Regions from separate parts of the Vibrio sp. 970 genome, predicted to be linked through region 1. Evidence: predicted binding sites of a transcription regulator. Region 1 holds the regulator's gene; each other region holds the start of a gene.
The links. Region 1 encodes MetJ, which represses methionine synthesis genes. Its sites were predicted from a motif close to TTAGACNTNTANANGTCTAA; they were not measured.
Positions count from the first base shown of each region.

Region 2: a site for MetJ is predicted at 1,323-1,342, ahead of metN (methionine ABC transporter ATP-binding protein MetN). Genes of this name have one in related genera too.
Region 3: a site for MetJ is predicted at 3,414-3,433, ahead of metE (5-methyltetrahydropteroyltriglutamate--homocysteine S-methyltransferase). Genes of this name have one in related genera too.

Region 1 covers NZ_JAWOTW010000024.1:415-11,378, reverse strand. Annotated here, with positions in the region: gene ppc (phosphoenolpyruvate carboxylase) at 1-2,290, shown strand, start outside; gene R7Q11_RS22765 (PadR family transcriptional regulator) at 2,716-3,255, shown strand; gene metF (methylenetetrahydrofolate reductase) at 3,326-4,228, opposite strand; gene R7Q11_RS22755 (bifunctional aspartate kinase/homoserine dehydrogenase II) at 4,491-6,899, opposite strand; gene R7Q11_RS22750 (O-succinylhomoserine (thiol)-lyase) at 6,915-8,075, opposite strand; gene metJ (met regulon transcriptional regulator MetJ) at 8,301-8,621, shown strand; gene R7Q11_RS22740 (malic enzyme-like NAD(P)-binding protein) at 8,734-10,011, opposite strand; gene bfr (bacterioferritin) at 10,218-10,694, opposite strand; gene R7Q11_RS22730 ((2Fe-2S)-binding protein) at 10,788-10,964, opposite strand, start outside.
Region 2 covers NZ_JAWOTW010000016.1:90,455-101,418, forward strand. Annotated here, with positions in the region: gene R7Q11_RS20175 (methionine ABC transporter permease) at 1-171, opposite strand, end outside; gene metN (methionine ABC transporter ATP-binding protein MetN) at 161-1,195, opposite strand; gene gmhB (D-glycero-beta-D-manno-heptose 1,7-bisphosphate 7-phosphatase) at 1,537-2,088, shown strand; gene treR (trehalose operon repressor TreR) at 2,163-3,110, shown strand; gene treB (PTS trehalose transporter subunit IIBC) at 3,287-4,711, shown strand; gene treC (alpha,alpha-phosphotrehalase) at 4,799-6,484, shown strand; gene R7Q11_RS20205 (hypothetical protein) at 6,584-7,483, opposite strand; gene R7Q11_RS20210 (transcriptional regulator) at 7,615-9,135, opposite strand; gene R7Q11_RS20215 (YitT family protein) at 9,226-9,828, opposite strand; gene glyA (serine hydroxymethyltransferase) at 10,176-10,964, shown strand, end outside.
Region 3 covers NZ_JAWOTW010000008.1:121,911-132,874, reverse strand. Annotated here, with positions in the region: gene R7Q11_RS13835 (EAL domain-containing protein) at 1-1,252, shown strand, start outside; gene R7Q11_RS13830 (hypothetical protein) at 1,363-2,049, shown strand; gene R7Q11_RS13825 (DUF4250 domain-containing protein) at 2,202-2,402, shown strand; gene metR (HTH-type transcriptional regulator MetR) at 2,424-3,335, opposite strand; gene metE (5-methyltetrahydropteroyltriglutamate--homocysteine S-methyltransferase) at 3,614-5,896, shown strand; gene R7Q11_RS13810 (GspS/AspS pilotin family protein) at 6,030-6,422, opposite strand; gene R7Q11_RS13805 (YciI family protein) at 6,426-6,722, opposite strand; gene yciA (acyl-CoA thioester hydrolase YciA) at 6,838-7,233, opposite strand; gene R7Q11_RS13795 (septation protein A) at 7,459-8,022, opposite strand; gene R7Q11_RS13790 (hypothetical protein) at 8,222-8,464, opposite strand; gene R7Q11_RS13785 (hybrid sensor histidine kinase/response regulator) at 8,576-10,964, opposite strand, start outside.

The sequences.
Region 1 (10,964 bases):
TGATGTGAGCAAACTGGACACTGCCCAAGCGGTTCGTGATCTAAATATTGAATTGGTATTGACGGCTCACCCAACAGAAATTACGCGCCGTACGATGATCAACAAACTGGTCAAGATAAACGAGTGCTTATCAAAGTTGGAGCTAAGCGATCTTTCTTCTAAAGAGCGCAGAAAAACCGAACGCCGCCTAGAGCAACTGATTGCCCAAGGCTGGCATTCAGACGTGATTCGACAACAACGCCCTACTCCGTTGGATGAAGCAAAGTGGGGCTTTGCGGTCGTTGAAAACTCGCTATGGGAAGCAGTACCTGACTTCCTACGTGAGATGAATGACCGTCTAAAATCTTACCTTGGAGAAGGTTTACCCATTGATGCTCGCCCAGTGCACTTCTCCTCTTGGATGGGCGGTGACCGTGACGGTAACCCGTTTGTTACTCACAACGTTACGCGTGAAGTCTTACTATTGTCTCGTTGGAAAGCCGCCGATCTTTATCTCAATGACATCAACGAGTTGATCAGCGAGCTGTCTATGACAGTTTCAAACGATCAAGTCCGTGAGCTTGCTGGCGAAGATCAGCACGAACCATACCGTGCGATCCTGAAGCAATTACGCACTCTGCTCAATGAAACCAAAGATATTCTCGATGCTAAGATCCACGGTCAAAAACTGGCCGTTAAAGCACCACTGCAAAAAGTCGAGCAACTTTGGGAACCGTTGTATGCCTGCTACCAGTCACTAAACGAATGTGGCATGGGTGTAATAGCCAACGGCTCATTACTGGATACACTACGCCGCGTAAAAGCATTTGGTATCCATCTTGTACGTCTTGATATCCGCCAAGAGAGCACGCGTCACTCAGACGTCTTGTCTGAACTAACTCGCTACTTAGGTATTGGTGATTACGAACAATGGAATGAGCAAGATAAGATTGCTTTTCTAACTAACGAGCTGGCATCTAAACGTCCGCTTCTCCCTCGTGATTGGGAACCGTCTGAACCCGTCAAAGAGGTTTTGGATACCTGCAAGATTGTTGCAGCACAACCGCGTGAAGCGTTTGGCGCTTACGTTATTTCAATGGCACGTACCGCCTCTGACGTACTAGCCGTTCATCTACTGCTACAAGAAGCTGGTTGCCCTTACCGCATGGATGTGTGTCCTCTGTTCGAAACGCTAGACGATTTGAACAACGCGGAATCGGTCATCAAGCAGCTTATGGGGATTGACCTTTACCGTGGTTTTATCCAAAACCACCAGATGGTCATGATTGGTTACTCTGACTCAGCGAAAGATGCAGGTGTTATGTCTGCAGGTTGGGCTCAGTATCATGCGATGGAATCGTTAGTTAAAGTGGCTGAAGAAGAAGGCGTTGAGCTAACTCTATTCCATGGTCGTGGGGGCACAGTCGGTCGCGGTGGCGCACCTGCGCATGCTGCGCTTTTGTCGCAACCACCAAAAAGCTTGAAAGGCGGTTTACGTGTAACAGAGCAAGGCGAGATGATCCGCTTTAAACTGGGTCTCCCAGATGTCGCAGTAAACAGCTTTAACCTATACGCAAGTGCGATTCTGGAAGCCAACTTGTTACCGCCACCGGAGCCAAAACAAGAATGGCGCGACTTGATGGAAGTGCTATCAGAAGTAAGCTGTGAGTCTTACCGAAATGTGGTTCGTGGCGAGCCAGATTTCGTGCCTTACTTCCGCCAAGCAACACCAGAACTCGAACTCGGCAAGTTGCCACTTGGTTCTCGTCCTGCAAAACGCAACCCTAAGGGCGGAGTAGAAAGCTTACGTGCAATCCCGTGGATCTTCTCATGGAGTCAAAACCGTTTGGTACTTCCTGCATGGCTAGGCGCAGGTGAAGCGATTCAATACTCGATCGATAAAGGCCACCAAGCATTGCTCGAAGAGATGTGCCGCGAATGGCCATTTTTCTCAACTCGTCTCGGCATGCTGGAAATGGTGTACTCGAAGTGTAATATTGATATCTCTCGCTACTACGATGAGCGATTGGTGGATGAGTCGCTCCGTCCACTCGGTGAAAAGCTTCGTGCTCAGCTTCAAGAAGACATCAAAGCGGTACTGAATGTAGAGAACAATGAAAACTTGATGCAGCATGACCCTTGGGGACTCGAGTCGATTCGCTTACGCAATATCTACGTTGAGCCATTGAATATGCTACAAGCAGAGCTACTATACCGCACGCGTCAAACCGAAGAAGCTTCTGCAAACTTGGAAGAAGCGTTGATGGTGACGATTGCTGGTATTGCTGCTGGTATGCGCAACACAGGCTAATCGTTTCATTTTTAATAAAAAGCTGGGCAAATGCTCAGCTTTTTTTTATCACAGGATAATCGCAACAAAACAAAAGCAGTTAAATACACCACTAGAGACCCAAAAAATACCAAAATAAAAGAATAAAAAACCACAAGTTAACACTATTGATTATTATGTTAGTTTTTTAGGGTAATTTTGTCCTACTATTCCACTTCATGCTTATTATTTATATACTACTTGCCTGCTGAGAGCTCATAAATCCAATCATACCTGCTCCAGCCTTGATGGGACTCCCCATCTCTCTAGGTGATAAACGGCTTTAAGGTGACAGGACCAACATTGTTGGTGCTACTTATACATTAAAAAACTCAAGTGCCAGTAAGAGCGCAGCTGAAAGTATAAGTAGCTTGTTTACAAGTTTATTGACCATTTGGATTGAAGACATGTCATTACCACACGTAATCTTAACTGTTCTTAGCACTCGCGACGCAACCGGTTACGATATCACTAAAGAATTCTCTGCTAGCATCGGTTACTTCTGGAAAGCAAGCCACCAACAGGTGTACCGTGAACTCAACAAAATGGCTGAGAAAGAACTGGTTACTTGCGTATTAGAACCCCAAGAAGGCAAACCAGACCGCAAGGTTTACTCCATTACAGACGCTGGTCGCAGCGCTTTAGGAGAGTGGTTTGATCAACCAACTGCACACCCAACAGTTCGTGATGAGTTTTCAGCGAAATTGATGGCATGTGCCGTTCAACCTGCAGCTCCATTCCGTGACCAACTCGCCGAGCTAGTTGAAGAGTCTCGCAAACTGGTTTCTCACTACAAAGAAATTGAAGCTGCTTACTACGCAACGCCGTCAACTTTAGATAAACAAGCTCGCCTAGAACGTCTAACGCTTCGCCGTAACCTTCTGTTACGTGAAACTTGGATCACTTGGGCAGAAGAAGTTCTAACTGAACTTGAAGTGATTGGTTAAACTCCTTTTGCTTTGATAAAACGAAAAAGGCTTGCCACTTGGCAAGCCTTTTATCTTTTTGAAACCAGATTTACGCACCGACTACTGCGCGAGGACGAACACCCAACGTATGGCATAACGCGTAAGTCATCTCTGCACGGTTTAGTGTGTAGAAGTGAAAGTCCTTAACCCCTTCACGACTCAGTACACGCACCATATCAATAGCTTGGCTAGCTCCTACAAGCTGGCGAGTCACCGGATCATCATCCAAACCATCGAATTGTTTGCTCATCCATCCTGGTACTTTCACGTTGTTCTGTGCCGCAAAGCGAGAAGCTTGCTTAAAGTTCGATACAGGCAAAATTCCTGGCACAATTTCTACGTCAATTCCTGCTGCGACACAACGGTCACGGAATCGCAGGTAAGACTCAACGTCAAAAAAGAACTGAGTAATAGCACGGTTTGCACCTGCATCTACCTTACGTTTTAGGTTCAATAAGTCAGACTGAGCGCTTTTAGCTTCAGGGTGAACCTCAGGGAATGCAGCAACGGAGATATCGAAATCGTGGCGTGATTTCAGCAGCTCAACCAAATCCGAGGCATACATATCAGGCGCACCGCCACCTGGAGGAATATCACCACGCAGAGCGACGATATTTTCAATACCATTGTTCCAATAATCATCGGCAATATTAATCAACTCTTCACGAGTCGCATCAATACAAGTGAGATGGGGAGCGGCAACCAATCCGGTTGTTGCTTTAATTTCTTTAATGATGGAGTGTGTTCTGTCACGCTCGCCGGAGTTCGCACCGTAAGTCACAGAAACAAATTTAGGTTGAAGCGTTTTAAGACGGTGCACTGAATTCCAAAGTGTTTCTTCCATCTTAGCGCTGCTTGGCGGAAAAAACTCAAACGATACATTGATGTTATCTGATAACTCAGCAATATTCTGGTTCAAGGCGTCGATATGGCCTGCGTGCGTATATCCCATCTTACTCTCCCTGCGGCACTCCGCCACGAAAACAAATCCTTAAAATCGACGTTTAGACGTCTATATGTCTACAGAATGTATTGAATACGATTTAATGTCAACCTTGTAATTATGAATTTTTCTCACGTTAATAATGAAGATAGTTCAAGTTTCTACTTGAGCATCATCTCGCCATTTTGCACGGGTTATGACTTCAGTATGGCACTGATAGGGGAATAAAAAACCCTGGATTAATTCCAGGGTTTTTAGGTCAATCGCAACTTTAAAATAAACCAGCCAATCGGTTGAGGTCGGATTGAATAGCGCCAGCTGTCACTTCTCTGCCTGCGCCTGGTCCTCGAATGACCAGAGGGTTATCTTTGTACCACTTGCTCTCTATGGCAAAAATGTTATCGCATGGCAATAAGTTGGCGAGCGCGTGCTCACGAGATAACGCTTCGACTCCCACCGTTGCTTTACCATTTTTTTCTAAACGCGCCACATAGCGAAGCACTTGATCGTTTCTCTGTGCTTTTGTCAGACGCTCTTGAAGTATTTCACTCAACAACGCTCCATTATCGAAGAAATCATCTAAGCTCAGTTCTCTTAATTCTTCTGGCACCAAAGACTCAACTTTAACGCTGTCTGGTTCTATATCTAGGCCCGATTCTCGAGCCAAGATGACTAACTTACGCATTACATCGGAGCCATCTAAATCAGAACGAGGGTCAGGTTCGGTTAACCCTTGCTGCCAAGCAAGATCGACTAAATCATTAAATGGCACAGAACCATCAAACTGTTGGAACAGCCATGATAACGTCCCCGAGAAAATACCCGATAGAGCGACGATTTCATCCCCACTTTCACGAAGATCTCGCACGGTATGGTTTATCGGTAACCCAGCACCAACCGTTGCGTTGTATAGCCAATGACGACCAATTTTAGCGAATGCATCTTGAACCTGATGGTAGTACTGACTATCTGCGGAACCGGCCACTTTGTTAGCGGAAATCAAATGAATGCCTTGCTGTGCGATTTCTACGTAGCGCTGAGCTAACTCTTTACTCGCGGTAACATCAAGCACGACGGCTTCATCATAGCTTTTAAGCGCTCCCAAACGTGCCAGCCAATCCCCATTGTTGGATATGCTTTCATCATCAAATCGTTCAGCAACACTCGCCGCCTCAATACCTTGCTCATCGAACCAATAGGTTTGGCTATCCACAACCGCGACAAGATCAAAGCTCATACCATGACGTTTTTCGAGCTCACTTTTTTGCGTCGCAAATAAATTTAACCAACTAGAACCAATATTACCCTTGCCACATAAAGCCACTGCCACGCGTTTTTGCGCTTGGAACAACTGGCTATGAATCGTTTGAACCAACGCCTCGGTATCAGTACGGCGCAAAACAGCGACTAGGCTCAGCCCTGAGTCTGTTTCAGAGATAAATTCTACCGGAGAGTGCTTTAGCTTTTGATAAAAGCCAAAGCAATGATTGGCGTTTTTCGTAACGCCTGCACCTACCGCAGCTAAGAGCGAGTAACCTTCTTTTAGCTTAATTTCTGCCTCTACCGCAAGCTCTTGCAAGTATTTCAATGCACCACCGGCGATTTCTGCGGTGTAAGCCAAGCGTAGCGTGTACTGATCGGATTGAGCTTCAAATGCCAGTGGCTCTAATTGCGCGCGCTGCAACGCTTGTAATACATCACTCTGTGTTTTTTCGAAGTCGTGCCCATGCATGAAAGACAACTGCACCAATAAAACATCATCCAGTGAAGTAATAATTTTAGCGCCACGACCAGATGCCAATACACGCTCAATACGAGTAGAACCCGACTCTGGCAGATAGCTACACTTGAGATTAAGATCCATGGTACTTTGCGCCACAGGCTGAAGCGTACGACTGTGTAGCACTGGGGCAGCTAAGCGAGCAAGTTCACTGGCTTCATCCAATCGAAGTAACGGTAATAAACAAGCGTCAGACACCAAACGTGGATCGGCACTATAAACACCAGCAACATCACTCCAAATCGTGACAGTACTGACTTCAGCAAGCGCGCCTATGACCGTTGCAGAATAGTCAGAGCCGTTACGACCAAGTAGAATGGTTTCTCCTGCCTCGTTCTGAGCCATAAAGCCAGTAATTACCACACGTTTATGGTTATGCTGCGCGAGGATCTCTTTAATTAAAGGGTATGAACGAGCGCGATCAACCTCTGGTTGAGTTCCCGCTTCTGCACGTAAAAACGCTCGTGCATCTTGTGCAACCGCAGGGATAGAACGTTGAGATAATAACGCGGCCAATAGGCGAGCAGACCATACTTCTCCGTGCCCCAGTACCGCGGCTTTTTGCGCATTAGTGAGTGGTGCAGTCAGCTCCGAGAGAGTACTGAACTCATCATGTAATAAAGCTAACAGCTCTTCTTTTGCTTCACTCTCCAACAAGCTTTCTATTAGCTCAGTTTGGAACTGTCTCAAGCTTTGAAGCGCTTCATGCGCAATTCGGCCATCTTTATTTAACCCTTCCAAAAACTCAATCAAGCGATTAGTGGTTTTTCCTGCAGCAGAGACGACCACCAGATCATTTTCTGTCGAATACTCCTTGAGAATACCCACAACGCGTAAGTAGCATTCTGGGTTTGCTAAGCTACTGCCACCAAACTTATGCAGCTGACGTTGTACAGTCATTGTTATCGTCTCCTATTACTGGGTAGCTTTAGCGAACGCTTGTTCTAAATCTGTGATGAGGTCTTGTGCATCTTCCAAACCGACAGACAAACGCAATAGTTGATGAGAGACCCCAGCCTCCGCCAGCGCCTCCTCACCCATTGCACGGTGCGTCATGGATGCTGGGTGGCAAATCAAACTTTCTACACCACCTAATGACTCTGCTAATGAAAACAGTTGGAGCTCTTTCACAAACACCTTTAACTGCTCAAACGAACCAGCAAACTCAAAACTCAACATAGAGCCAAAGCCCGTTTGCTGCTTTTTAGCAATGTCGTGACCTGGATGTTCCGGCAGGCTTGGATGATAGATAGTTTTAACTAACGCTTGTTTCTGTAGGTAAGCTAGTACCTGCTGTGAGCTCTCTTCATGTACTCTCATACGAGCAGCAAGCGTACGAATACCTCGCAGTGTCATGTAACTATCGAAAGGTGTGCCCGTTGCACCAATACAATTACCCCACCATGCAAGCTCTTCTGCATGCGCTTCTGTGTTGGTGATGATTACCCCACCAATTACGTCCGAATGACCGTTGATGTACTTTGTTGTGGAGTGGATAACAAAATCCGCACCTAGCTCTAAAGGTTTTTGGTACACGGGTGTCAAAAAGGTATTGTCCACCGCAACTAACGCGCCGATTTGTTTCGCTTTTTCACAAGTAGCTGCAATATCCACTACGCGAACCAGAGGGTTTGACGGAGTTTCTAGCAAAATGAGTTTTGGTTTTTGTGCCAATGCAGCATCTAAAGCCTGTTCGTCTGATTGATCGACAAACTGAACCTTAAAATCGCCTTTGTTAGCTCGGGTATTAAAAAGACGATAGGTACCACCATAACAATCGTGAGGAGCAATAATGAGATCATCTGGGCCGAGAAAAGCGGAAACCCATAAATTTAATGCCGACGTACCGCAGTTAGTAACAACCGCTCCTTTTCCAGACTCAAGTTCAGATAGCGCACTTTCCAACAGTCCGCGGTTTGGATTACCAGATCGTGTGTAATCATACTTGGGCACTTCACCAAAAGCAGGAAAACCATAGTTAGTGGAAAGATAAATAGGTGGAACGACAGCATGATATTGGCTGTCTGATTCAATACCAGTGCGTACTGCAATGGTCGCAGGTTTGCGAGTGCTCATGGGTGTATCCTTTCACGGGTAATGACTTCTAAATAGGAATGCGCTATATCTAATGAGTAACATAAAGTGATCAACACGCTTCCTTTGCTGTTATGTTCACTTTACTCGTCAAAAAATGAGACGTCAACACTTCTAGACGTCTATATGTCTTTGCTTATGGCGGTAAATGCAGCTAAAATCAGCACCTAAATTATTTTTAACCGATTACATAAATGAAGGTGTGCAATGGCTGACTGGAATGGCGAATACATTAGCCCATATGCAGAGCACGGCAAAAAAAGCGAACAAGTAAAAAAAATTACCGTCTCTATCCCGCTAAAAGTTTTAAAGGTGCTAACTGATGAGCGTACTCGCCGTCAGATCAATAACTTACGCCATGCAACCAATAGTGAATTGCTATGCGAGGCATTTTTGCACGCGTACACAGGTCAGCCACTTCCGACAGATGAAGACCTTCGTAAAGACCGTCCTGATGATATTCCAACAGAAGTAAAAGCGCTGATGACGGAAATGGGCATCGAATTTGAGTCATTCGACGAAGAATAAAAAAGCCTGATAAGAGGTTTCAGGTAATAACTCTTGCCTCGAGCCAAATGAATGACATAAAAAATGGGACGCAATAGCGTCCCATTTTTGTGTATCACATCTGAAAGATATATTACTCTGCCATGTAGTTTTCAGGCATCTCGATACGAGCTACACCTGAATTAACCGCCGCCTGAGCAACCGCTTTTGCAACACGTGGTAGCAAACGTGAATCCATTGGTTTTGGAATAATATAGTCCGCACCAAACTCTAGCTTATCAACACCTGCAGCCTTCAATACGGCTTCAGGTACAGGCTCTTTTGCTAGCTCACGAATCGCCTCAACGGCTGCAAGTTTCATTTCATCATTGATTTCACTTGCACGCACATCAAGAGCACCGCGGAAAATGAATGGGAAACACAATACGTTGTTAACTTGGTTAGGATAATCACTACGGCCAGTACCCATGATCAAGTCATCACGAACTGCGTGAGCAAGTTCCGGCTTGATTTCAGGATCCGGGTTAGAACATGCGAATACGATTGGCTTATCTGCCATCAACTTCAACGCTTCCGCTGGCAATAGGTTTGGACCAGATACACCTAGGAACAGATCTGCACCTTCAATTACGTCTTCTAGTGTGCGCTTATCTGTATTGTTCGCAAATAACTGCTTATATTCATTAAGGTCATCACGACGAGTGTGAATCACACCTTTGCGATCTAGCATGTAGATTTTTTCGCGCATTGCACCGCATTTGATCAGAAGCTCCATACACGCTACAGCGGCAGCGCCAGCGCCAAGACAAACAATTGTTGAATCTTCAAGTTTCTTACCTTGAAGTTCGATTGCATTCAGCATACCCGCTGCCGTTACAATAGCAGTACCATGTTGATCATCGTGGAATACTGGTACATCACAACGCTCAATCAAACGTTTTTCAATCTCAAAACAGTCTGGTGCTTTAATATCTTCAAGGTTGATACCGCCAAAAGTGTCTGCAATGCTCGCAACAGTATCAACAAATTCATCGATCGTGCGGTGCTTAACTTCAATATCAATAGAGTCAAGACCTGCGAAACGCTTAAACAGTAACGCTTTACCTTCCATCACTGGCTTAGATGCAAGTGGACCTAGGTTACCTAGACCTAGAATAGCGGTACCGTTAGAAATAACAGCAACCATGTTCCCTTTTGCAGTGTACTTGTACACGTTATCCGGGTTTTGTGCGATTTCACGCACTGGCTCTGCAACACCAGGGCTGTATGCAAGGGCAAGATCACCCGCCGTTTCCGCAGGCTTTGTCAGTTCGACAGCAATCTTTCCTGGAGTTGGATAAGCATGGTAATCCAATGCTTTTTGGCGATGTTCTTCTTCTGGAGTGGCTGCTTGGTGGTTGTCTTCAGACATGGACGTTTCTCTTTTTTATTTTTAGGTAAGGGGGCATAAATTCTATCGGATAGAAATCAAACTTCATAGGCAAGATTGCGAGCAATATCCTTAAAAAGCCGATAATAAAAGAGATTAGACCAGATAACGGGGTTAAGCACCTGATTTTCGAGTCAGGTGCTCTTTCTTCTTACTATTATTGGAGTATGCAAACTCAGAAAGTATCGTTACTCTTCGTCCACGTATTGCGCTTGGAGATAATTCTCAATACCAGACATTTCAATCAAGCCAAGTTGTGTCTCTAGCCAATCAACATGTTCTTCTTCATCTTCAAGAATATCTTGGAAGAGATCTCGAGACACATAATCTCGAATGTCTTCAGCGTAGGCAATCGCATCTTTTAAATCTGGAATAGCCGCCATTTCAAGCTTTAAGTCACACTCGAGCATTTCCTTGGTATCTTCACCAATCATCAACTTACCTAAATCTTGTAGGTTCGGTAGGCCTTCAAGGAACAAAATACGCTCAATTAGATGATCGGCATGCTTCATCTCATCGATAGATTCGTGATATTCCTTGTCTGCTAGGTGCTTTAAGCCCCAGTCTTTATACATTCTGGCGTGAAGAAAATACTGATTAATAGCGACGAGCTCGTTACCGAGCACTTTATTGAGATGTTGAATGATGATTGGATCGCCTTTCATGACAAAACCCTCCTCTTTGGCTTCATTTAAATGTAGAAGCAAATGAGAAGGTGTCAAAATGTAAGGCAAATAATTACTGCATACTTACAGCAATTAGCTGGCTTGTTTAAATTCCGTGTAACTAGTTTCCGCTAAAATTTCCTTGGCCTGTCTGATGCACTTACCACATTGGCTGCCCAATGCCGTGCACTTTTTGATTCCTTTAATATCTGTTACGCCTTCATCTATCGCCAACTTCCTAATTTTTTTGTCGGAGACACCATGGCAAAG
Region 2 (10,964 bases), on a different contig from region 1:
GTTTTCAAGTAGGCCGCCTTTCTTAGTAATATGGAGGATTACGCCTAATGGAATACCCACAGCAAAGCCGACTAATCCGGCAACCGCAACCATGTAAAGCGTTTCCCACGTTGCACCTAAAAGTAGTTTGCTGTTTAAGCTCAGCCATTCAGAAATCGTATTAAAGGACATAACCAAGTACCTCTACTTTTACGTTGTGCTTACGCAGGTATTCAAGAGCTGCGTTGTCATCTTCTTCGTTACCAAATAGCTCTGCGACCATCATGCCAAATTTCACGCCACCAGCGTAATCAAGGTCGGAACTCAAAATACTCACATCAATATTGTATTTACGAGAAATTTGCGACATTAACGGTGCATCGACGGTTGCGCCAGTAAACTCTAAGCGAACCAACGGGTAGCTGCCATCAACACGCTCTGCTTGCAGACGAGCTTGGTAATCTTCAGGAATGGAAAGATCCAGCGTTGAGCGAATGAATTGGTGCGCTAGCTCTGTCTTAGGGTGCGCAAAAATATCGCCAACGGTGCCTTTTTCCACCAGCTCACCACCACCGATGATTGCTACTTCGTGACAGATACTTTTTACGACTTCCATTTCGTGAGTGATAAGTAAAATCGTGATGTTGAGTTTGCGGTTGATCTCTTTCAATAACTCAAGGATAGATTGAGTTGTTGCCGGGTCTAGCGCACTAGTGGCCTCATCACAAAGCAGCACGCTAGGATCGGATGCCAATGCACGAGCAATTGCCACACGCTGTTTTTGTCCGCCACTTAAGTTAGATGGGTAGCTCTCGTGTTTGTCGGCTAAGCCCACAAGCTTTAGCAACTCAGTTACTTTTGTTGTGATTTGCGATTTGTCTTTACCTGCCAGTTCTAGTGGCAGTGCTACATTATCAAACACAGTACGAGACGAAAGCAGGTTAAAGTGCTGGAAGATCATGCCAATGTTACGGCGTGTTTCGACTAGTTGTTTTTTACTGAGTTTGGTTAGATCCACACCATCAACGATGATGGAACCAGAGGTCGGTGCTTCTAGCATGTTGACACAGCGGATCAGCGTACTTTTACCAGCACCTGATGAACCGATAACACCAAAGATGGTGCCTTTGTCGATGTGTAGGTTAATGTCTTTCAGGGCAAGGATTTCCTTACTGCCTTGGTAGAACACTTTATTGACGTTTTTTATTTCTATCATGTTTCAACCTGCCCAAAGATACGGGGAACTTCGCTGTCAAAAACGGCCTTTGACAGAACTTAATGTTGAGCTTTATCTCAATTTTCAGTTGATGCTATGGGTTAAGCAGAATGAAGTCAATAGATATTTTTACGTCTAGACGTCTAAATGTATGGATGTTCTGTTTTGAAACGAAGATGTATAGATAGAAAGGAGGAGGTAGACGGCAGGGCACCCTCAGATTTACCGATTCTTGCCCAACAAATCAACCGTTTTGTCGAGGCCAAGAATGAATTAGATAGTGTTGAAGTTTATAAGGTATGTAATAATCTGATTAAACCGAGTTAATAGAGAAATACGTTTTGGCAAAACCTGCTGTTTTTATCGATCGTGATGGCGTGATAAACGTTGACCACGGCTACGTTCATGACGAACATGATTTTGAGTACATTGATGGTGTATTTGAAGCGACGAAAGCGCTAAAAGATAAAGGCTACCTTCTAGTGTTAGTGACGAATCAATCGGGCATCGCACGCGGTAAATTCAGTGAAGACCGTTTCTTGTCTCTGACTCAATGGATGGATTGGAACTTTGCTGATAAAGGTGTTGAGTTCGATGGTATCTATTACTGTCCACATCATCCAGAACATGGCATTGGCGAGTACAAGCAAGATTGTGAGTGCCGTAAGCCAAAACCAGGCATGTTCATTTCTGCGCGTGACTTCTTGAAGATCGACATGGAGAAATCTGTGATGATCGGCGATAAAGCTGAAGACATGATGGCAGCAGAAGCGGCAGGCGTTGGCACTAAGATTTTGGTTCGCACTGGTAAGCCAGTAACGGAACAGGGCGAAGCCATTGCAACGGTAGTATTAGATAGCATTGCAGATGTGCCTGCGTACTTAAACAAGTAATCTTCATTACTGACTGAGATAAGGGAAGCCACTGCTTCCCTTTTGTTTGATTCCTTCTTTTAATCTGAACACTTATGAGCAAAAAACTCACCATTCTTGATATCGCAAAATTGGCAGGCGTGGGCAAATCAACAGTAAGCCGTGTGCTTACTAACGATCCAAAAGTGAAACCCCAAACGCGAGAGAAGGTAGAGCAAATCATTCGTGAATCAGGCTACGTCCCATCAAAGTCGGCGCAGTCGATGCGTGGTGGCAGCCAAAAAGTCATTGGGGTTATCATCTCCCGTTTAGACTCACCATCAGAAAATCGCGCCGTTGGTACCATGCTCAATGCTTTGTATTCCGCTGGTTATGATGCGGTGATCATGGAAAGCCAATTCGATCGCGATAAAACCAATGAGCATTTGGATGTGCTTAAACGTCGCAACGTCGATGGGGTGATCGTGTTTGGCTTTACTGGATGTGATGAGCGAGCATTGGCGGAGTGGGGGAATCGTATCGTCGTGATCGCGATGGACACGCAAATGGTTTCCTCGATCAACTACGATAACCAAGGTGTGATAGACATGGCTTTGTCTCACCTTGAGCAGCAATCTTTATCTCGCATTGCTTATATTGGTGTTGATCCTGAAGACAAAACCACTGGCTTAGCTCGTCTAAATGCTTATAAAGCTTGGTGTCAACGCAAGCAAATTGCACCTTGTTTCCAAACGGGTAAGTTGAGCCATGAAAGTGCTTATCAGTTGGTAGACAAAGTCCTTCAATCTGATACTCAGGCCATCGTGTGCGCCAGTGACACTATCGCGTTGGGCGTGATTAAGCGTCTTCAAGAGTTAGGACGTGAAGACGTGGTTGTGACAGGTGTTGGTGGTAATGAATTGCTCTCTTTCCTTTTCCCTAAAGTATTTAGTGTCGACCCAGGTTATACCCTTGCAGGTGAGAAGTCCGCTAACATGCTGATCAATCAATTAAATGGTGATGAGGAAGTGGTTCACTTTACTCAACAGCCTATCGTTTGTTAATCCACACTAAAACGATCTGCTCTAAAATTATACTGTGATCATTCTCAATTAATGGGACTGTTCCCATTTTGTTTTTTGTCTTCGAATGGCAATATTAAAATTAAGAAATGGGAATGTTCCCATTTATAAAAACAAAATGATGAATCGAATGTATCCAATACAGGGTGGACAAAGTTATGAGTAAGATTGCGCGTCAAGATGTACAGCGTCTTATTGAGCTGGTCGGGGGATCGGACAATATTGCCAGTGTAAGCCACTGCTTAACTCGCTTGCGTTTCGTGTTGAATGACACTGACAAAGCCGATACAAAACAGTTAGATGCACTGCCTATGGTGAAGGGCTGCTTTACCAACGCAGGTCAATTTCAGGTCGTCATCGGCACTGAAGTTGATGAAGTTTACAAAGTACTGATCGAGCTAAGCGGCAAAAGTGAATCGAGCAAAGATGAATCTAAGAACGCTGCTCGTCAAAACATGAACATCGTTGAGCGTGGTATTTCCCACCTTGCTGAAATCTTTGTACCACTGCTACCTGCGATCATCACCGGTGGTCTGATTCTTGGCTTCCGTAACGTGATTGGCGACATCAAGATGTTTGATGGTCAAACGCTAACGGAAATCAGCCAGTTTTGGGCAACGGTACACTCTTTCCTATGGCTAATTGGTGAGGCGATCTTCTTCTTCCTACCAGTTGGCGTATGTTGGTCGACAGTGAAAAAGCTCGGCGGTACTCCGATTCTGGGTATCACGCTTGGTGTAACATTGGTTTCGCCGCAGTTGATGAACGCCTACCTGATTGGTAAGCAAGTACCCGAAGTGTGGGATTTTGGCTTATTCGCCATCGAAAAAGTGGGCTATCAGGCGCAAGTGATTCCAGCAATGCTTGCTGGTATGGCTCTGGCGTTTATTGAAACCAACTTAAAACGCATCATTCCGTCTTACCTTTACCTAGTGGTCGTGCCGTTTGTCTCTATCATCGTGTCTGTGATTCTTGCGCACTCTATCATTGGCCCATTCGGTCGTATGTTGGGTGATGGTGTTGCTTTCGCAGCAAAAGCAGCCATGACAGGTGACTTCGCAATGATTGGCTCAACCATCTTCGGCTTCCTATACGCGCCATTGGTCATTACTGGTATTCACCACACCACCAACGCGGTTGACCTTCAATTAATGCAAGAGCTAGGCGGCACGCCAATTTGGCCTCTGATTGCGCTTTCAAATATTGCTCAAGCGTCTGCGGTCGTCGGCATCATTATCATCAGTAAAAAACATGGCGAGCGTGATATCTCAGTACCTGCGGCTATCTCTGCTTACCTTGGTGTGACCGAGCCGGCGATGTACGGCATCAACTTGAAATACAAGTTCCCAATGCTGAGCGCGATGATCGGTAGTGCGTGTGCTGCTGCTATTTGTGGTAGTGCGGGCGTAATGGCGAACGGTATCGGTGTGGGCGGTTTGCCGGGCATCTTGTCTATCCAACCGCAGTTCTGGGGCATTTTTGCTTTGGCTATGTTAGTCGCAATGCTAGTACCTGCTGCATTAACGTTAATTCTTTATAAGCGTGCACAAGCCAAAGGTGAGCTTGAGCCTGCAAACGCGTAATTCTATTTGAGGCAGTGACTTGGCTGCCTCCTCCTATTTTTCTTTTCAAATTTTAAGTTTCCGATTACTGGTAAGTGAGTGTTAGAAATGGCTATGACCAAGCATGATGAGAGCTGGTGGAAAACCGCAACCATCTATCAAATTTACCCAAAAAGCTTTTGTGACAGCGGCAGTAAAGGCACGGGCGACATCAAAGGGATCATTTCTAAGCTGGATTATCTTAAGCACCTTGGTGTGGATGCGATTTGGCTGACGCCGGTTTACCAATCGCCAATGATCGACAACGGTTATGACATCTCCGATTACTACTCGATCAACCCTGAGTTCGGCACGATGCAAGACTTTGATACTTTGCTAGCAGAAGCGCATCAGTTGGGTATTCGTATCATCATGGACATTGTAGTGAACCACACGTCGACAGAACACAAGTGGTTCCAATCCGCACTGGGTGATAAAAACAGCCCATACCGTGATTACTACATCTGGAAAGATCCGGTAGATGGTGCTGAACCAAACAACTGGCAATCAAAGTTTGGTGGCAACGCTTGGGCGCTGGATGAAAAAACAGGCCAGTACTATTTGCACCTTTTTGCTAAAGAGCAAGCGGACTTAAACTGGGAAAACCCAGTAGTGCGTGAAGAAGTGAAAGAAGTCATCAGCTTCTGGGCAGACAAAGGTGTCGATGGTTTCCGTCTCGACGTTATCAACCTGATTTCCAAGCAGCAAGATTTTCCAAGTGACGATATTGGTGATGGTCGTCGTTTCTACACGGATGGTCCACGTGTGCACGAATACCTTCAAGAGATTAGCGAATCTGTGTTTCAAAAATACGGCAGCGTGACGGTGGGTGAAATGTCTTCCACTACGCTAGAGCACTGCCAGCAATATTCTTCGCTAGACGGCAAAGAGCTATCCATGGTGTTCAACTTCCATCATCTGAAAGTCGATTATCCAAATGGTGAAAAATGGACCAAAGCGCCGTTTGATTTCATTCAGTTAAAACAGATCTTCAATCATTGGCAAACGGGCTTAAATGGCAAAGGGTGGGGGGCGCTGTTCTGGTGTAACCACGACCAGCCACGCGTTGTGAGCCGATTAGGTAACGACGAGCAATACCGTGTTGAATCTGCCAAGATGCTTGCGGCATCAGTGCACATGATGCAAGGCACACCTTATGTTTACCAGGGGGAAGAGATCGGCATGACCAACCCGGGTTATACCGAAATCAGCCAATATCGTGATGTTGAAAGTACTAACATGTACGACATCATGGTCAACCGTGATGGTGTATCTCATGACGATATGATGGCGATCTTGGCACAGAAGTCGCGTGATAACTCACGTACACCAATGCAATGGAACAGTGCAAAACACGCGGGCTTTACTGAGGGCACGCCGTGGCTTGAAGTGGCGCAGAATTACTCTGAAATCAATGCTGAAGCTGCGGTTGCCGATTTAAACTCGGTGTTCTACTTTTACAAGCGTCTGATTGAACTGCGTAAACAGGTTCCAGTCATCACCGATGGCCGTTATGAAGATTTACTGCCAGAGCACAAACGTATTTTCGCTTACGCTCGTCAGAACGATAAGCAAACGCTGCTGTGTATCAATAACTACTACGCTGAAGAGGTGGAATGCGTTCTGCCAGAACGTTTTGATATGAGTAAGGCGAAAAACTTGCTATCTAACTATCAAAACTCAGCGAGCGCAGTCGCGTCAAACCATCAAGTGTTACGACCTTACGAAACTCGTATTTTATTGATAGAAGAATAAACTCGGGTGTCATCACCCCTAAGATTGATGTTCGAGATGAAGGCTTTGGTGTGCTCCCCAAAGCCTTCTTTTATTGAGATATCTATAAAAAATGCAAGCTTATTTTGTTTCAATCGCTGTTAGCTGCACTTTCTCTTCGTTGATTTGTACTTGTTGTACTTTCAGCAGTTCAATTTGTTCTATCAGACCTAAGCTCGGATTAAACCAACGTTCTGCCGAAGTGGCGAACTCCATTGAGTCCATATCATCACAGTTTAGGTTGTAGATGTTCTCTTCCATCAGGTATGCCGCTTCAATTTTCTTGCCTGAGATCGAGAACGCTTTACGCATACCAGTCTCTCGGATTTGCTGTTGCCAAACCACTTGGCAAGATGCTGTCATAGGAAGGTTTTGTACCCACTCATGATCTTCAAAACGGTCTAGAAGGTTGTGAACTGCGTAGCCTGTAAGAGTGGTTTGCAGAGACATAGTTTCTTCACCGATGTCAATATTCGGGCTTTTCTCTTTTACGTCGTCACCGTTTAGGCGGAAAATCGGACCGCTGTGCATAAGCATGGCAATAAACTGATGACCAATGAAATAAGCGTCAGTGATTTCATGGAGTGCACCATCTGATCCTGCAAAGTAAAGCGTATTGCTCTCTTCGTCGTCGTTGTACTGCTCGTCTGAATAGTAGAACTGTTCGGCGCCGTAGTTCACCAAGTCATTAACCAACTGGACCATTGCCTCGCTGTTTGGGATTTGTGCCAATGCTGCCAATATTTGCTCGCTATCCATCGCTTGGAAGCTCAGTTTCATGTCGCCCTCTGGTTGGCCATCCAAGCTAAACGAATAGCTCAATTGTGTGTTTGGTACAGGAGCGAAGATTGAGTTGTGAATCGAGACGTCGAAACTTTCTTGAGGCATTTTGTTTGGATTCGCACTGCCAGAAGACGAACCTCCGCCACAGCCGTAAAGAGCCAGAGTTGCTGCTGCGATAAGCGTCATTTTGTTTAGCATGGTTTACATTCCTGATTGATAAGGCCGTTTCATGTTGGGCCGTTGCTTGAATGCGAGCATGCTAAGTTCAGTGAGAGAAAAAGGGCAAAAAACAAAAGCTAACAGGGGTTAATGAAAGCTTAATTTTATATTTAGGTCTTTGTTTTATTTGGGGTTATTTCGTTGGCTACGTTAGTGCAATACTCGTTAATGAGCGCTTTCCATCGGCTTATGATTTCTTGATCGGTCACACTAACATGCAACGTTTTCCACGGTTGGAGGCAAGTCTCTTTTGATTCAGATTGAGAAAGACGCTCAAACAAGGTTTCGGAAGGTAAAACGCGCAGCAGCGCCACCAGTGATTCCATGTAGTTGAGACGGAACTGTTCAAGTTTGTTCTGCTTATAAGCAATGTGAGACACAAAGGTATAAATCAGTGCGTTTTGGATACGTGAGTCGCCATCTGGTGTCGTTAACAGAGCTTTTGCCCTGTCTAAGTTACCTAATTTGAAATGCAATAGACCTAACCAGAGGCTCAGCTCATCTGGCAAAACATCAAACGACGATTGTACTTGAGTTAAATACGCTTCCAGCTTTTGATGTTCGTGCTCGTATAAGGCGAGATGTCTTGCCGTTGTTATAGCCGCAAACTCATCAGATTGTCGGAGAGGTTGGCTAGAAAAGGCATTCTCGAATAACATTTTTTTGTGAATATCCGAAAGCTGCCACGTACTTGCCGAAGGTGCAGGCAGATTGAAGTATTGCGCGACATCCGAGTGCATTTGGAAAATATCCGATTGTAAGTCAGATAAACGCAGTGTGTACTCATTGCGAAACGCTAGCTTGCCCGTCGCAGGATAAATAAGGTTCATCTGCGCTTTCAAGATGCCCTGTTTTGTGCCGTCTTTTAACTCGATATTGAGCTCGTAGTCGCTGGTCTGCATGTTTCGTGCGCCAGGGAAATATGGCGCATGACCGATAGGATCAAGAAAGTAACTGGGAGCATCTTGGTTGGCGATGTCGGTGTATGGATATTCGACCTGTTGTTGCAGCAAGATGGCTTTGACCAGTATGCGGTATTTTCGCGCCTGAGAGCCGATTGAATCGACACGGTTGAGTAGTAGCTCGACTTTGGGAATCAGTAGTTGATGACGTGTTTGTTGTGTTGAGATTTCTTGGCGTTGCCATAACAAGCTTGCGAGCGTCACGCTACAAACTGCAAGTATGGCACACAAGCTATAAGCAAAAATCAGCTTGAAGTTCTTATTCCTCGCAACCTGAGTTGGGATAACGCGTCGATGGCTTTTCGCTGGTGGCACCAAACGAATATTGGCAGGGTTAAGAAAGTAGCCTTTGCGGGGGTAAGTGACTAAAAGCTTAGCGGCATCGTATTCGGGTAAGTACTGCTGTAGCAGGGCACGTAAGGTGCTAATGCGGTTCGTGAGCACATTCTTAGAGATGAACTTGCTCTGCCAAATGGTTTCAATAATGGTGTCAGCAGAGAGTGGGTGGCCAACGCTTGTTAACAGCAGTTCTAATAATTCAATGGTGCGAGGTTCAAGATCAATCGCGATAACATCTTGATGAAGGGTCTGTGTCTTCGGGTTATAGATCAGCTCTCCAATCGCAATACAACTGTGAGTCTGTTTAGCTTGTTGCAGAAAGTCGCGCATACCGTACCGATCTATTTGGAAATCGCGAAGTATTATATAGCGATTGGAGCGCGAAATCTTATAAATCGCGCTTCAATCATTATCAAAAATTTATGAACCGTAGGTCACGGAATAGCGGTGCGGTTTGTGGTTCATCGCTAACACGAGATTGAGTGCAAACGCCCCCAAAATTGAAAGGCCAATCACTTCTGGTGTGACAAAGAAGAATGAAGCAAACAGGATACATGCATCGATTGCCATTTGGCTTTTGCCAACTGAAATGCCAAATTTGTCTTGGATAAACAAACACAGCACGTTAAAGCCACCCAAGCTGGAGCGATGTCGGAATAGGATCAGCATACCGAGCCCCATTAAAAGTCCGCCTGCGACGGCGCAATAAACTTCATTTACCGATTCGAGCGAGATTAGCAAATAAAGATGATCGGCAAAGATAGAAACCAACGCGCCAGAAATGGCACTATTAATGGCGAAATGACGGCCGAAGCGTTTCCATGCTAGTAAGTAAAAAGGACTGTTTGCTAAAAAGTACAGCACACCAAAGGTAAAAGGTGTAAATTGGCTAATAAGCAGAGCCAATCCAGTCGTGCCTCCCGTTAGAAGGTTCGCGGATTGGAGAAAGAAAACGCCTTGAGCTACTAAAAAGGTACCCGTGAGAATCGCTATCCAGTCTTCTTTTAATGAGTGTTTTTCCATCAATGTTGCAGTCATTAGTGATAAATAAGGCGTGCATAGTAGTAAAAAGATGATCTTTTCGGTAGCTAGAGGGTAAAATTTACGGTAAACCTATGTAATTGCTGTTTTACAGGGTGTAAAGCACAAATTTGACAGGCAATAGATTGTCGTTATGCGATTGCAATGCTGGCATGGTAAACATTGCTTGTCATCATGAAAAAACTGCATGAGAAAAATTGTAAATTTCTCTTTATGACCTAAATCAAATTATGTAGAATGCGCGCCATTAGGGTGACGAAAACGTTTGCGTTGGGTCATTCAACAGTTTTTTTGCAACTTTCAGTACTAATCTGAGTCAGGAGATACAGATGCTTAAGCGTGATATGAACATCGCAGATTACGATGCGGAACTGTTCGCAGCTATCCAGGAAGAAACCCTTCGCCAGGAAGAACACATTGAACTTATCGCTTCTGAAAACTACACAAGCCCACGTGTAATGGAAGCGCAAGGTTCTCAGCTAACGAACAAATACGCTGAAGGCTACCCAGGTAAGCGTTACTACGGCGGTTGTGAGTACGTAGATAAAGCTGAAGCACTAGCAATTGAGCGTGCATGCCAACTATTTGGTTGTGAGTACGCTAACGTACAGCCTCACTCAGGTTCTCAAGCAAACAGCGCAGTTTACATGGCGCTTCTTAACCCAGGCGATACAGTTTTAGGCATGAGCCTAGCGCACGGTGGTCACCTAACTCACGGTTCACCAGTAAACTTCTCGGGTAAGCACTACAACGTTATCCCTTACGGTATCGATGAAGCTGGTCAAATCAACTACGACGAGATGGAACAGCTAGCACTTGAACACAAACCTAAGATGATCATCGGTGGTTTCTCTGCTTACTCGCAAATCGTTGATTGGAAACGCATGCGTGAAATCGCTGACAAAGCAGGTGCTTACTTATTTGTTGATATGGCGCACGTAGCTGGTCTTATCGCTGCCGGTGAATACCCAACACCAGTACCGCATGCTCACGTGGTAACAACAACGACGCACAAAACACTAGCAGGTCCTCGCGGTGGTCTTATCTTGTCAAATGCTGGCGAAGATATGTACAAGAAATTGAACTCAGCAGTGTTCCCTGGTGGTCAAGGTGGTCCT
Region 3 (10,964 bases), on a different contig from region 1:
CTATTTCAACTTTTACGACAGTGAACTTCACTCTGAATTAGTGAAGCGCCAACATCTCGAGGCGTTTTTGGAGGCGCAAATAGAGAGTGGGCTAGTGGACGTTTACTTTCAACCGATTATCGACGTTCAAACCGGAAGCGTGGTTAAGTTCGAGGCTCTCGCACGCTTCTATGATGAAAATGATGCGTATTGCACGCAAAAGATGATCGCTATTATTGAAGATCTAGAACTCATAGCGGCACTTGATGATGTGGTCTGCCAAGCTGCGTTGAAGCACTTTCCGCGCTTACAAGAAATTTATGGCGAGGAAGTGGGCGTGACCATCAATCGCTCCCTCAATACGAAATTGGATTCTCTTCAGATCCTTCAGCGGTCGCATGATTTGATTAAAGCCAGTGGTGTAGACCCTAAGCGAGTAACTATCGAGCTAACAGAAACCGCGTATTTTGAACAAGATGAGGAGCATACTCGAGCTCTAGAGGAAGTGCGGAAAGAGGGCATTGAGATCGCGATTGATGACTTCGGTACTGGGTATTCTTCTTTTTCTTATCTAGAAAAAGGGCAGTTTGATTTACTGAAAATAGACCGAAAATTCATCAAGAACATTCATAAAGGGAGCACCAGCTATAACATTGTGAAAATGGTCACCGAGCTTGCACAGCAAATGAATGTAAAAGTGGTTGCTGAAGGCGTGGAATCTAAGCAAGAACTTCAAGTATTGGCAGAAATCGGTGTCGATTACATGCAGGGCTTTCTATTTTCTGCTGCCGTGCCTGTCGATTTGATGGATAAAGCGGACAGTTATGAGCATCTGTTCTCTGACATCGCGATTGAGTCTAAGCAAAGTGATGTGTTGCAATCTTTGAGCCATGAACAAGTCAGGTCTATGGACCCTGGAGAACCGCTCTCCTTGGCAGTGGAGTACATGAATTTGAATCCAAGCTTGCCTTTAGTTGTTCTCAATGAAAATCGTTGTGTTGGGTTAATTACGAAAGAGACGGTGAATTTACACCTAACGCCCTCGATGGGCACAGAGCGAGAAACTGAACGAGAAAGCCGAATTTGGAAACGTCCTGTTAATCAGATAATGAGCACCGAATTTGTGTTGGTTGATGAGGATTTACCTGTCTCTGTTATTCGAGAGTTGGTTAAAACCGGCATTCGTTTCCCTTGGGTATTGTGTAATACCAAAGAAGAGTACCGTGGAGTTTTAACGCAGGAAGACGCGTTGAAGTATCTTGCTTCTCTGTGAATAAAATTGTCTTACCGTTTTAGCTCATTTGGGGGCCGACTTTCGGTGGTTTGGCGATAGTTGATTTGATATTATCGCCCCCCAAAATGACTTTTTAGCGTGCATTCAACATGATTCAACAATTGCTGGTTACTTTCCCTCCGATGCTATTTGGCGCACAAGCGCTACTGACTTTGCTTCTAATCAAGGGCGATATTTGTCCTGGTCAGCGAGGACGTCTTCATAAAATGTTGCCTGCAGTAGCTGTATTGTGGCTCGCTGTTGCGTCACTTCGCATTGAAGCATTTATGATCGTGTTTGCTATTTTCTACTTCTATTCTCAGGTTCAAACCAAGAAAACGCGTGAAAAAGGGCCACTATGGGCGATGCATTTAGCGAATGGTTTGGCCTTTGCGTATGTGAGTATTCAAGTATTTGAGCAATCAAGCTGGCCAGCATCGATAGCGATGGCGCTAATGATATTTTTCCTTGGGGCGTCATTTTCTCAATTGCTGCTTACGATAGCTCGCAGCAGATTACAGGCATTTCACCGTATTTTACCAGTTACGGGCATTGTGTCTGGAATGCTATTAGTCATCGCAACGTTGTTTGCTTCTTACCAGTTAAATGAAGCTGCACTGAACGCTGCAACACAGCCAATCTTGCTGTCTTTAGCTATGCTAATTTCTTCAATTATTGTGTGGTGTTGGCATATTTTTACGCATAAGAAACCAGAAAAGGTGCAACTGAGCGTTGCCTTGTTTCTAGCACTCGCGTCGATGACGAGCCTGCAAGGTTTATTCTCTCTCGCGGCTTAACCTCTATTCTAAAGACAAAGCTAGACAGCTTATATCCAAGTGCTTTCTTGGTGCTTGGGTATAAGGTGATCACGTTTTAGATCGCACTCACTTTAAATTCGCGTGATTACTACTACGCTTGTTTATATACCTTGTCGAAGAGGAGAGTCGCGATGGATTTAAGCAATGTAGGTAATCTGGACAGCACTATTTTGCTAGGTATCGTCAACGAAAAGCTACGTTTAGAGTGCGACAGTTTTGACGAGTTAGTATCAGTGTATGAGATGGATGTAGAGTCTGTAGTCGGCAAGCTTGATATGCTCGGTTATCAGTACGATCCATTGACTAACCAATTTAAAGCATATCAACGCTAAGCCTTTCATAATCCAAATCTTTTAAGCCACCTTGATTCCGTCAAGGTGGCTTTTACATTGTAGCCTCGCGGTTGCGAAAAAAGCTTGTAAGTAACGCTTCTCTTTCTCTGAGTGACGCGTTGCTGCAAACAAGCGACGCCATAAGCCTTGGCCGAAAGGTTTACTGGTAATAAGACCTTGGCGAGAAAATTCAGAAATCGCCCAATTGGGTAGTGCGGCCACCCCCAATCCAGCAGAGACCATCTGAACTAACATGAGAGTGTTGTCGGCTTGCTTCCATTTCGCAGGTTCTATTCCTGCTGGCTGAAGAAAGTGTTTTACGACGTCTAGCCTTTGTTTTTGAACCGGATAAGAGAGCATGGTTTGATCTGCGAGATCTTGCGGATCAATAATGTCTTTTTCCGCCAATGGGTGGTTGGTTGCGGTAATTAAACGCATTTCAAAGTCGAATAGAGGCTCGTAGTGGACTTCAGATCGAGGTTGGATATCGGAAGTAATAACGAGATCGAGTTCGCCTGCCAATAGAGCTGGGAGTGGTTCAAAGCCAAAACCAGAGGAAAAGTCCAATGTTACGCTAGGCCAAGCAAGTTGGTACTCCCTAAGTGCAGGCATTAGCCATTGGAAGCAAGAGTGACATTCAATGGCCATATGTAATCGGCCATTGACGTCCTCTTTCAAGCTCGCTAAATCATTTTCTGCTCTTGCGAGTTTCGGAAGGATATCTTCTGCAAGACGCAATAGGATTTCTCCCTCTGAAGTGAACTTCACCGGACGAGTCTTTCTCAGGAACAGTTGCCCTCCAATTCGCGCCTCCAAATCTTTGATCTGATGAGACAGTGCCGACTGAGTGAGATGTAAAGCGGTCGCTGTTGCCGTTAGAGAGCCAGTGTCTCGAAGCGAAGTGAGTGTCCGCAAATGTTTTAGCTCTATCATGAATTCCTTTCATCCTTTGTTGCTCGCTATGAACAGAATAGCAATCGTGTAAATAACTTAACGACAAAAAATGGATATGTAAACGTCTAGACGTCTATTTGTTGTGTTTATTTGCGAATCATGTCGCCTCATGATGAATTTTTTTAATAAACAAGTTGAATAAATGGACGTTGTTCAAACCGCAGATGAGAGCGATAGTTTAGCCATCCAGACATCTTTCATGACGAAAGATACTCTGACCCAAACAAATTAAACAAGATTGAAAAAGGAATAGGGACATGGCTACAACAACGCACGTACTAGGTTATCCACGCATCGGTGAAAAACGAGAATTAAAATTCGTTCAGGAAAAATACTGGCGCGGAGAAATTGATCAAGCAGAGCTTAAAAAGGTTGGAGCAGATCTGCGCGCTAAAAACTGGCAAACGCAAACAGATGCTGGCTTGAGTTTTACCACCGCTGGCGATTTTGCTTGGTACGATCATGTACTGACGACCACGTTGTTACTGGGTCACGTGCCAAAACGTCACGCAGACGGTTTCCCTGATTTGGATACGCTATTCAAAGTGGGTCGCGGTCAATCTCAAGCGGGTTGCGGCTGTGCGGGCGCTGCAGCATCGGATATGACTAAATGGTTCAACACAAACTACCACTACATCGTACCTGAATTTAGCAAGGACGATACATTTGAAGTGAGTTGGCCTCAACTGTTTGAAGAAGTCAACGAAGCAACCCAAGCTGGGCATAAAGTGAAGCCAGTTTTGCTTGGTCCAGTCAGTTATCTTTACTTAGGTAAAGAGGTAGAAGAAGGGTTCGATCGCCTGACGCTACTGCCACGATTGCTTACGGCTTACCAAGCTATTTTGGCAAAGCTCGCAAGTCAAGGTGTTGAGTGGGTTCAGATTGATGAGCCAATTTTGTCACTGGAGCTAGAAAGCAAATGGGCTGATGCGTTCAAGCTAGCGTACCAAGTGATTCGAAGCGATGTAAAAGTGCTGCTAACGACGTACTTTGACTCTATAAGCGATACGCTAGACAAAATTGTAAAGCTACCAGTGGATGGTTTACATATCGATTTATCTGCCGCGCCTCAGCAGCTTGACGACGTGGTTGCCAAACTACCGGAGGGGTGGGTGCTGTCTGCTGGCGTGGTCAACGGTCGTAACGTGTGGCGCTCGGATTTGAGTGCGCAACTTGAACGTCTACAGCCAGTAAAAGAAAAACTGGGCGACAACCTTTGGGTTGCGAGCTCATGCTCTTTGCTACATAGCCCGGTTGATCTGGAACAGGAAACAGAACTCAGTGAGGAAGTGAAAAGCTGGTTTGCGTTCGCAAAACAAAAAGTAACAGAAGTCGCCTTGCTTGGCCGCGCACTCGATGGTGATCAAGATGCGATTCTCGCTTGTGATACCTACAGCCAGCCAATCAAAGCACGTAAAACGGCAACGCATGTGAATAAGCCACAAGTTCAAGCACGTTTAAACAGTATTACTGCGTCACTTGCCGAGCGCAGCGCACCTTACGCGGAGCGTGCTGCGCATCAAGCTGAAGTATTGGGCTTGCCTTTGTTGCCAACAACGACAATCGGCTCTTTTCCTCAAACGGATGAAATCCGGGTGCAGCGCAGCGCTTATCGTACAGGTCAATTATCTGAGTCTGAATATATCCAAGCACTTAAAGGACATATTGCTGACGCAGTAAAACGTCAAGAGGCGCTCGACCTAGATGTGCTAGTTCATGGTGAAGCAGAGCGTAACGACATGGTGGAATACTTCGCTGAGAACTTGGCGGGTTTTCAAACGACCAAATTTGGTTGGGTACAGAGTTATGGTTCTCGCTGTGTGAAACCTGCCATTGTAGTTGCTGACATTGAACGTGAAAAACCGATCACAGTTGAATGGTCGACGTACGCACAATCGCTAACCAGCAAACAGATGAAAGGCATGTTGACTGGACCAGTAACGATTTTATGTTGGACGTTCCCACGTGAAGACATCACACGTCAAGAAATTGCGCAGCAACTTGCTTTGGCACTACGTGATGAGGTGTCTGACCTGCAAGATGCAGGCATCAATATCATTCAAATTGATGAGCCAGCCATTCGAGAAGGTTTACCACTCAAAAAACGCGATCACAAAGCGTACTTAGAATGGGCCGTAAATGCGTTTAAGGTCTCTGCGGCAAGTGCAAAACCAGAAACTCAGATTCACACTCATATGTGTTACAGCGAGTTCAATGAAATCATTGATTCGGTTGCGGCACTCGATGCGGACGTCATTACCATTGAAACATCTCGCTCAAATATGGAGCTGCTGAAAGCATTTGAAGAGTTCAATTACCCGAACGAAATTGGCCCTGGTGTTTATGACATTCACTCACCAAACATTCCTACGGAAGAATGGATTGAAGGTTTAATCAAGAAAGCGGCAGAAAAAATTCCGGCTCAACATTTGTGGGTAAACCCAGATTGTGGTCTGAAAACACGAAACTGGAAGGAGACAGAAGCCGCATTGGCAAATCTGGTTTCAGCGGCGAAGAAGCTCCGTGCTGAGCTGGCGTAACACATCGTTGCAGCAAATAAAAACGGAGACTGTGGTCTCCGTTTTTCTATTCTTAATTGTTAACTTTCGTTTTCAGATTATCCAATAATAGCGAATCATCGTCTCATGCCGAAAGCAACAAAAATTACTGTAGCTACTTCACCTGAGTACAAGTCTGTGCGGAAACCAACTCATCTGCCATCAACTGACCGCGAGAATTACGTACCTTAATACGATACATCAAGCCCATATCAATTTGCTTGCGAACTTCTGGGTTGCTGCAGTAGGTATAGATACTGGTATTCAGTACTTGATTTAACGGCTTTGCACCGAGTGCGCCATCGTTATAAATCATCATCATCTCTACAACATTTTTGTTGGATGAGACACGCATTATTTGCAGTGGACCGTACTCTAAAGGGAGACCCGCAGACAAGACTCCTGCTCGGTTTGATGCCATAAGCTCAAGTTGGCGCTGATTATCATCGGTTGATGAACAGCCAGCCAGAGCACCAAATACCAAGAAAAGACACAGTAATTTTTTCATAAATTAAAACACTTTTTTGAACGGTTTCACGATTACATGATCGTAAACACCAGCCGCTACATAAGGATCGGCTTCTGCCCACGCTTTAGCATCCTCTAGAGAAGCGAATTCAGCGATGACAGTTGAGCCCGTAAATCCAGCTTCACCAGGATTGTCAGAATCTATCGCAGGCATCGGACCAGCTGTAAGAAGGCGGCCTTCGTCTTGTAGCTTTTGTAAGCGATCCAAGTGTTGTGGGCGAACGCTCATGCGTTTTTCCAACGAGTTCTCAACGTCCTGTGAAAAGATGACATACCACATAGCATAGTTCCTTAATTGGTAGGGTAAAGTGTTAATTTAACGCCTTTTTTGTGTCTCTCACAAGTGAACAACAGAAAATGTGAGATCCTTTCTAACTGTTAGCGTTGTAGGTTGACTAATTCTGAACCGGACGCGGTTTACCTTCACTGTCAATGGCTACGTAGTTGAAGGTCGCATCACAAACCATGAAGCGTTCGCCAACACCGTGAGCTTTGACGGGTTTGACCCATACTTCCAAATCGACACTCATGGATGTGCGGCCGATCTTAGTGCATTCGCCGTAGCAGCATACGACATCGCCCACACCAACAGGTTTTTTGAACGTAATGCTTGATACCGAAACGGTGACAACGCGACCACAAGAGATCTCTTTTGCCAGAATCGCGCCTGCTAAGTCGAGCTGTGACATTATCCAACCGCCAAAAATATCGCCATTGGCGTTTGTATCTGCAGGCATTGCAAGGGTACGAAGCAGCATTTGACCTTTCGGAGAGCTAATTTCTTGACTCATTGTGACATCCTAAATCTTAAAGGCGCTCAAACTAAGCGCCAACATAGTAAATACCTAGAACCAAAGGTCCTTAAAAAACCGCAGATACCGGACCAGAGAAAGTTGGTTTACAGCAGCAAGAATGGTCTGAAAACGGTACGTTGTTTGAGCGGTTTACTGATACATGGAGCAAAACAGCGACCCTAAGGTCGCTGTGAAGTCGCGGATTATAGCAAAACTGAGTTTTTAATCATCAGTGGACACATCGGATGAGTTATTTTTTTGTTCTTTTGGCATGTGTTTATAAATGTAAAAGCCAGTCACAATCATGTAGGCAAATGTCGCGATCAACATTCCAAATACTTTGAAGTTAACCCAAACATCCAATGGCAATTCGTAAGCAATATAAATATTTAGGCCAGCGAAGAATGAGAAGAAGCCAACCCAAGCCCAGTTAATCTTTGCCCAAACAGCGTCAGGTAACGTAATTTCCTTGCCTAGCATACCTTTGATGGCTGATTTTCCCAATGCGTGGCTCACTGCTAAGCCAATCGCCAGAATCGCGTAAATGATGGTGACTTTCCACTTTATAAAATTGTCGTCGTGGAAGAAAAGGGTCATGCCACCGAAGATAGTAACGATAACAAATGTTATTAGTTGCATCTTTTCGACTTTCTTATACAGCGCGTAGGTGACGACAAGCTGAATGGCTGTTGCTACGATCAGTGCACCTGTCGCCACGTAGATGTCGTACAGCTTGTATAAAGCGAAGAAAATGATGAGTGGTATAAAGTCTAGGATCTGCTTCATGATGGCAAAATCTACCTAATTGTTGAATTGAAGACAGTCTAACGGAATCTGACAAGATGTGAATACTGAGGAAGTTAAGGTAAGAATAGTAACGCTTAGTATATCGTACAGCCCGCAAGCTTCTTCCATGTCGAAACAGCATATGGAAGGAATAAAAATTGCCGCGATGAGGCGGCAATAAAGTTGAGAGTTTTAAACCTTAAGCCACACGTTGATATTGGGAAATAAGCGTTTTTACATCTTCTAAATAGCCTTCCCGTAGTAAGTTATCGACCGTTGCTTCTAGCTCTTCGAGAGACATCGTGAAGCAAGTGGATTTACCAGTCATCAGGCTCAGATATTGATGATACTCTTCTTCTGTATAGTGGCCTAAGCGATCAAGTAACAGTGTTTTGATTCCGTGATGAATCAGGCCGTAGTATGTATGTCGATGAAGTAACATGGCGATCTCCTTATCAAGCTCATACGCTACTCTTTTGCAGCCTGCTTGACCTTCTGGATAATTCGATTTACTCCAATAATGCACATCTAGTGCCAATTCTATATTTGCAAATTAAAAAGTGTTGGAAGGTGCAAAATTCTCGTTCTGTAACCATCTTTGGATGACGACTTGAAGTGCATTTAACGTGGTGGGCTTTTCGAGTCTGTCATCCATGAGTTTCGAAATTAGCTCCAACTCTCTAGCTCCAGACTCACCAGATAAGGCAATGATTGGAACGGAGGATGTGATTTGCTTAATCCGTTGGCTTGCGTCAAATCCATTCATTACCGGCATTTGGACATCCATAAGAACGAGATCAATCTTGTGAGAGTGGAATAGTTCTACCGCAGAGGCTCCATTATTTGCTTGTAAGCTGTTGACTCCCAATCTTTTTAAATACATCTGTACCAAGGTGCGTTGCACCTCTTTGTCATCAACAATGAGCACTGTTGGTGCATCTTTACATACTTGTACGTGTTGAGCTGAATGATTTTCAGAATGTGATGGAGTTGCTTTCCAGTTATCAAAGTCCGGTGCTCTCAATGTCTCTGGTTTTGGTGCGTTTGGTACGACTGGGAAATACAAGTAGAATTCTGTGAACTCGCTCAATTCAGACTGGCACTCTATTCGTCCTCCGAAGGAGCGCATAACACGTTGGCAATAGCCCAAACCTAAGCCACTGCCTCCGCTTTTTTGATACGAGAAAAAGTCATCAAATATCTTGTGTAAGATACTGCGATCTATACCTGGCCCACTATCTCGGAAGATCAGAATGTTTTCGTAAGCCCCCGTCTGGGTACGAATCTCAATTTGACTGTCGGGATAAGAATCAAAATAGTAGATAGCGTTACGAATCAAATTGAAAATGACAAAGTTAAACAGGGTCTCATTTAACTTCGCGACAAAATCGTGTGCCTGTGGCAGGTTAATTCTCTCAATTATTTGATCGTTTTCAAAACCATAACGGCTTACTGCTTGGTCGATGGCTTTATGTATGGAAGTGAGAGCTAAAGGCTCATGCTCTGGTGAGCTGTCGCTAACTTCTCGTAAAATAATATCGATAAGTTGTCGACCGCGTTGTATAGCGGCTTCACCTTTATCAATTTCTCTTTTTAGCATATCCAGTGAGGCGTTTGACTCTATATGCTGTTTTAAAGCTTCAAATTGTAATTGTACTTGAGCGAGAGGGTTACGCATTTCATGTGCAATGGAGTTAGCCAGCGCACGGCTTTGGCGTACCTTTCTATCGGCTTCAATGGTGCTCTGGATGCGAACTAATAACGTTTGCAGAGCTGAGATTTCTTCATTAGAAAACAGCTTATTATCTATTTTATGTGAAGAAATCAGCAAGTGAGTAACAGATTTTCCACGACCGAAGAGAGGCATAACGAGCGCAGTATTGCTTGAGCGCATACGCTCGTAGAGCTTTCTCATCGACCCTTTAGAAGAGGAGGCATAATCAATTTCTTCAGACAACTCATCAAGCACGAGAACTGACTTGCTTGACGGCAGGTACTCTTCGTAAAACGTTTCTGTGTAATTGCTAGTGACTAGCTGTAGCTTGTTGTTTGGTATGTTAAGTAACGATGCCAACTGACGCATAGCATCATCTATTGAGCGTTTAAACTCTTCCTCTAACCCAAGGATTTGCTGAACGGGAGTGTGTCGTTTCCCATAAATAAAGTATGAAGCGAAACGACTGACTCGCTTAAAAAGCAAGTGCCAACTGATACCGATAAGCGCGCATAAAGGTACCGCAACAAGCCATTGGTTATCTTCAGAGATAGGAATAAATATCGCCCCTAGCGGCAGAACAAAAATGGCGCAGACTAAGAGCGCGCTTACCGTTAAGTACGTGAGATATTTAGCGCTGTAGAAGCGGGAGGTAAGTAGGGCATAGCCCACAAACAACATTTCGCTGATTGAAAGTGCTGGTGGTAACCAAGTTAGGGAGAAGTCGCCAAGGAAATACGTCATTCCAAGGTGTATCACTGCCGTAGATAACATGAATACCAAAATGCCAGCGATCATATAGTTGCTTTTTGCTAGCGTGAGCTTGCTGCTGTTAGCGCGCATGGCAATCAAGTTAAGCAGCGTTAGTACCACGAAAGCTAGCAAACTAATGAAAAAATATGAGGTATGTGGGCCAAATTCAATGACGAACTGGCTTGGACCACTAATGGTGACATTTTCGACAGTAAGATTCGGCACTAAGTTGATGTACAGTGAATACGTTGCTAGTGCGACAAAGACGACTTTTTGCCAGACTTTGACCGCTGTTTTTTTAACATCTGCGGTTAACTGGCAAGAAAAATAGAATGCAAACGCAAAGGCGAAAAAAGACGCTAAGTTCGCTAACTTAGCCATAAAAATACCACCAACAGAGCCTAATTCTGGCAATAAATCGGTATGGAAATAGGCGTTGCTGCTTATCCAAACAATGACACAGCTGGAATAAGCG